Regions from separate parts of the Photobacterium sp. GB-72 genome, predicted to be linked through region 2. Evidence: predicted binding sites of a transcription regulator. Region 2 holds the regulator's gene; the other holds the start of a gene.
The links. The regulator PurR, encoded in region 2, represses purine synthesis genes. The targets are predictions, from matches to a motif close to TNANGNAAACGTTTNCNTNA.

Region 1 (3,200 bases), on a different contig from region 2:
GCGTGTTTGTCCCTATGTGCGGTAAGTCGGAAGATCTTGTGTGGTTAGCACAAAAACATGACCACGTGATTGGGGTTGAGCTGAGTGATATTGCAGTTAAAGCCTTTTTTGCAGAAAACCTGTATACGCCGTTAGTGACAGGCGTTGGCCATCAACATCTTTACCAATTTGATGAGATTTCGATTTACCAAGGTGATTACTTCACGCTAAATATCGATCCTGTCGATGTGGTTTATGATCGCGCTGCATTAATTGCAATGCCAGAAGATATGCGACAAATGTACGTCGACAAACTGTTATCGTTGGTTAAAACTGGCGGTCGTATTTTGTTGGTGACGTTAGACTACCCACAAGATGAATTGGCAGGGCCTCCTTTCTCAGTGCCAAAAGCAGACGTTGAAGCATTATTTGCGGGTTGTAAAGTGACGCATCTTGAACGTGATGATGCCGATGAAAGTCATCCTCGTCGCCAACGTGGTTTATCGCGATTTGCCGAAGAAGTATGGTTAATTGAAGTATAACTTGTTGTTATAAAGTACAGATAAAAATAAAGGCATGGTTTCTTATTAGTGGAAACCATGCCTTTTTGCTGATAGAGAAATTGTAATATGCTGGGTTAAGCGTGGTTAATCGAAAATGACTTCAACATCACCAGCGGCATTGACGGCATCATTTACTGCGCTAACAATATCTTCTCGACGTGTAAGCGCGACACCTAAACGACGACGACCATTAATTTCAGGTTTACCAAATAATCGGATCTGTGTTTGTGGGCGAGAGAGTGCAGGTAACAGGTTATCGAAACGGATGTTTGATGATACACCTTCAGCAAGGATCACTGCAGAAGCTGATGGGCCATATTGGGTGATGTGTTGAATGGGTAAACCAAGGAAAGCGCGAACGTGAAGCGCAAATTCTGATAACTCTTGTGAAATAAGCGTCACCATACCCGTATCATGTGGGCGAGGAGAGACTTCACTGAATAACACGGTATCGCCTTTAATAAATAGCTCAACACCAAATAAACCAAAACCGCCAAGTGCGTTCACTACTTTTTCTGCCACATCCTGTGCCGCTTTTAATGCTGCTTCAGACATTTGCTGTGGCTGCCATGACTCACGGTAATCCCCATCTTCTTGACGATGACCAATAGGTGCACAGAAATGCACACCATCGACCGCACGAACAGTTAATAAGGTGATTTCGTAATCAAAATCAACAAAGCCTTCAATGATCACACGACCCGCACCAGCACGACCGCCTTCTTGTGCGTATTGCCAAGCAGATTCAATATCCGCCTCGGTTTTAATCACGCTTTGACCTTTACCTGATGAACTCATAATTGGCTTTACGACACATGGCATACCAACGCGATGTACCGCTGCTGAGAAATCATCAAATTGATCGGCAAATTCATAAGGTGATGTAGGAATCGATAAGGTTTCAGCGGCTAGGCAACGAATACCTTCTCGGTTCATTGTCAGTTTCGTCGCATTAGCGGTAGGCACAACGTTAACACCTTGCTGCTCTAATTCTACAAGCGTGTCAGTGGCAATGGCTTCAATTTCAGGAACAACGTAGTCGGGCTTTTCTAGTTCAATAATGTGTTTTAACGCCTCGCCATCGAGCATATCAATTACATGGCTACGATGTGCAACTTGCATTGCTGGCGCGTTGGGGTAGCGATCTGCGGCAATCACTTCAATACCTAAACGTTGGCATTCAATCGCGACTTCTTTGCCAAGCTCGCCAGAGCCTAAAAGTAAAACACGTGTTGCATTTGAACCATTAGCTGTACCTAACATTATTATTCCTTACTATTTATGTTGGATAGTGTTGGTTGGGCGTGATAATACCTTGTTTTTTTATTTAAGCAAACGTTTGCGTCGGGATTTAAATAGACTTTAATAGTAAATATTAGAAAAGCTTTAGAGCTTATAATAAAAAACCGCCAAGAAGGCGGTTAGTGAATCTTTTATGGGGTACGGTTGTTACTTGCTATTTTCGCTTTTCCCACTGGGTGATAAAGGCCACAGAAGCAATAATAATCGCCGCACCTAACCATAATCGACCCGGTGGTACCCAACCAAATACAAGCCAACCACCTAACACGTTTAGTGGTAATTTTGCGTGGTCGAATGGTTGAACAAATGACGCATCAGCGACGGCATAGGCTTTAGCAATCGCCCATTGTGCCAGTGCGGTTAACAGACCAGCAGCGATGATTAATGTCCATGTTGTGCCGCCTGTTGGCATAGTAAAATCAGGTAGAGCCAGTAACAAGTTAAATGGCGTGATCAGAATAAGTAAATACATCACAACAGTGGTTGGTGATTCTGTAGTAGATTGCTTTTTCACCATCAAAGAATAACCCGCCCAGAAAACCGCAGCGCCGACAGGTAATAATGTCGCAATACTAAATGAATCAGACCACGGCTCTAAAATGATCATTGCACCAATAAAGCCAGCAAGCGTTGCGCACCAACGTGCAGCGCCAACTTTCTCTTTTAGTAATACACCTGAGCCAATAGTTGCAAATAACGGTGAAGTCATAAGCAGTGCAATGCCTTGCCAAATAGGAACAGGATAGGCAAGTGCCCATAGCCAGAGTTGGATACCAATCACCGCAAGAAAGACACGGAAACAGTGCTGGAAGAATTGCTCTGTCTTTAGTGAACGGCGAATACCCATGGTTCTCAGCCATGGCAGCATAGCCACCAGTGCAACAAAGTATTGGATTAACGCAAAAGTAGTTGAAGAGACATGGAGCTTAATACTGAGAAATTGTGCAAGGCTATTTACAATCGCAAAGGCAAGGCCTGCAGAAAGCATCCATCCGGCACCTTGGACTGGGTTATGAACTGGGGTATGTGAATCAGACATTAAAAATTGGTTTCGTCAAAAAAGCATAGCGAGATAATACGCTTTTGTTTTTAGATAGCCAATATAACTGATTGTGTTGAATGCATTAGGCAATAAAAAACCGCCTATTATGGCGGTCTTACATCAACAGATATTGCTAGCACTAACGATTAGTAAGCAACATAAGTCATTTGAATATCAGGATTTAGTGCTTCTAGTAGTGCTTGAGTACGCGCTAATTGACTGATTAGGCTTTCTGCACTTTCTACTAATGCCGCTTCAACTAATTCAGATAGTTTGTAACCTGACATATTCATGTTGATTAGCGCAACTTGCAG
Region 2 (3,200 bases):
TTTATACGATCTTACTCAGTAGCAGTTGTAAACATGTAGACCTTAACAACAGACATTGTATTTCATTTAATGATAAATATTTCTTTTTCTTCAATTGGTTGGTGAAAAAATCAGCAGGAGATAAGACAGTTTAAAGCGCCGCGTTATTTATTAGTGAGAAGATGGGTTATTGGTCGTATTAGCAAATAATTAGGCATGGAATATAAATAAAGATAATTATCATTTATATAAATCAAGGAGTGCAAAACGGAGGGAATTAATTTAATGGCAAAAGTTTGTTATTATGCAATTAAACCAAATAAATATTGAATTTTATAAAGGAAGATAAGGATAATACGGAAATTATTTTTGAAAGGTATACTTAGAAATAAAAGAATGGGGGCTCTTTTATTCCTAAGTATTTTATATTTAAGACAACTTATATTTTTAAGATAAGGCAGATAATAGTTCATTTCGACGTTGCTCAGGAATAACTGACCAATGTTGACCGCTAATTGCGCCTTCCAATGCCCAAAGCAATTCAATACTCAATGGACTTGTTTGTGATTCTTGAAGTGCTTTATATGCGCCAAGAGAGCCCACTGCTAGAAGTTGTTCAATAGTGTTTATGCCTGCTTTTTTAAGCATTCTTTCATTTGATAATCGTAGATTAGGTAAATCTTTAATTCGGTCAGGTACGCAACTCTCCTTTTCTTGCTTGTCTTTTTCTGCTGCATCCAGTGAATACCTACCTTGAGCTACAATCTTTGTGGGTTCATCCCACCATTGGTCGGGTATTGCATAGTGCTTGGTTACAACAGGGAAGCCACGTTTTTTATAAACATAGGGTTCCAAGCCAGCTTGTTTGAATTCCTTTTCAGTTTCAGCATTTGCACGTAAGTGAAGTTTATCGTTCACAACTAATGCAAACATTGTATCACCAGAAAAAATGCCAAAACCGCCAAACATCGACCGTGATTTTATTGAACCAAAATGGTCAAATAATTTTAATGAATCTTTTAATATTGGTTTATCCATGCTTCTACTCGGTGAAAAAATATGAGTGTCACCTAAACATTAAGAGCGAGGAAATAGATTAATTAATCTACACATTGATACTGTCAATATATTGTTAAGTTTGTGTCATAATATTGTCGGTTCAATAATAATCCTTCGGTAACCCCGCTACCTTGAATTATTAACATAATTTTTAGGCCGGTGGTTTTGCGTCTTAATCTTTCAATTAATTTGCCAGTTCGTGACTATATAAAGTTATATTAAATAATACTTTTAATATTAAATCTAAGCTCTCAAAAATGTGATATTGGTTCAGGTATTTGTTCTTAGCTTATTTTAATAAGCTTTATAATTATAAATACTCATGATTGTTTTTTATAAGTAAAAAAAAAGCCAACAAGGTTAACTTATCGGCTTTTCCTTAACATAGAAAGATAAATTTTATTAGTTGAGATCTTTAACCGATTTTCTCTCAACAAGTTTAGGCGTCATTTCAAAGGTTTGACGCTCATGATTCTTGTCTTTCACACGCTCTAGCAAGATTTCGATGGCCTTTTTACCTAAACGACGTTTAGGCTGGTGGATAGTTGTTAGCGGTGGCGCAAAGTAGGGCGCAAGGTCAATGTTATCGTAGCCAATGATTGAGATATCATCAGGAACACGCAGACCTGCCTGTTCAAAGGTACTGATCAGAGCCATAGCCATAATGTCGTTAAAGCAGAAGATAGCAGTAGGGCGATCTTCCATTGCGATAAACTTATGAGCAGCTTCAACGGCTGACTCACACTCAAAGTCACCGTCAAGTAGCCAATTATCATTAACAGTGAGATCTGCTTCTTTCATCGCTTTACGGAAGCCCTTTAGGCGCTCTTGACAAGTAGACTTATCAACTTGTCCAGATAAACAGCCAATTTTCTTATGACCATTTTCAATAAGGTGCTTAGTCGCAATATAACCGCCGTTTTCAGCGTTATCTAGAATATTATCAGTATGTGGGCTTTCTGGGCCCCAGTCCATGATAACCATAGGAAGATCATTTTTACGCTCAAGTAAATCGAGCAGCATTTGATCCAGATCGCTGCACATAACCAATAGGCCATCAACACGCTTTTCAGAAAGCATACGTAAGTAATCACGTTGTTTTTCTAAGTTACCTTCGGTGTTACATAAGATCAGTGTGTAGCCTGCACCATAACAATATTCTTCAACACCATGCACAACTTCGGCAAAAAATGGGTTAGTCGATTTAGTGACTAACATGCCGATAGTACGTGTTGTATTACATTTTAAGCTTCGCGCTACTGCACTTGGGGCGTAGTTAAGTTCATCTACTGCAGCCAAAACTTTTTGTTGCGTTGCTTCTGCAACAAAGCGTGTTTTATTAATCACGTGCGACACTGTAGTAGTTGATACACCTGCCATACGTGCAACGTCTTTAATGGTTGCCATATTTATTCTTCTTATCATGGTCAGATTAGGATCTGACAAAGGTTTTTGATACCAAATTGATTAATTACGTAGTCTATGGCTTACGAGTTCACTCGCAGAGATGAAGATCCTTTAGTTATTAGCTACTTAATTATTCAATTTGATACCGAATTATAGGGTGTTGCAATTATCATGGATCATAAACAACTAAAGCCGCAGTAAAATGCGGCATTAGAAGATAGAAACTATTTTTACACTAATTACACATGTAATCGCTTGCGATCACATTTTACTGTGTGTTTTGCGTTGTGCAATCTTTCTATTCAACTTGATTGAATTAATTGATCATTAACCGTAAAAACTCGATGTTTGTCATGCTAATAGCTTCAATTTATTGTGTATATCTAGTCATTAATAGATAAAACGTTAAAAAACAGAATGATTGGCTGATAAAAGATAAGGAAAATCACCACTTGGATGAGTATGAACACTGACAGGCCAACCATATAAGGTATCTATTACTTCAGGAGTAAGAACTTGTGTTGGCGTGCCGTCGGCTTTTATTTCTCCTTCGTTAAGGAAAATCATCCGATCAGTGTATTGGGCTGCAAGGTTTAAATCGTGCAATACCACAATTACAGCGGCGCCTTGTATAGCCATATTTTGGGCAATTTGTAAGGTGTGGTGCTGGTGGGCGAGATCGAGTGCTGAGGTGGGTTCATCTAACATCAAGATACATTTATCACCGGCTTTACTGAGTTGTGTTAAAACCCGGG

Region 1: the regulator PurR is predicted to act here: its motif matches at 1,870-1,889, upstream of purT (formate-dependent phosphoribosylglycinamide formyltransferase).

Annotation. Positions count from the first base shown of each region.
Region 1 is NZ_PYNV01000021.1:11,397-14,596, reverse strand. Features, by position in the region: gene C9J40_RS18695 (thiopurine S-methyltransferase) at 1-521, shown strand, start outside; gene purT (formate-dependent phosphoribosylglycinamide formyltransferase) at 627-1,805, opposite strand; gene C9J40_RS18685 (DMT family transporter) at 1,999-2,883, opposite strand; gene cdd (cytidine deaminase) at 3,033-3,200, opposite strand, start outside.
Region 2 is NZ_PYNV01000009.1:77,737-80,936, forward strand. Features, by position in the region: gene C9J40_RS11715 (TfoX/Sxy family DNA transformation protein) at 427-1,017, opposite strand; cyclic di-GMP riboswitch class I at 1,152-1,242, opposite strand; gene purR (HTH-type transcriptional repressor PurR) at 1,441-2,445, opposite strand; gene C9J40_RS11725 (heme ABC transporter ATP-binding protein) at 2,851-3,200, opposite strand, start outside.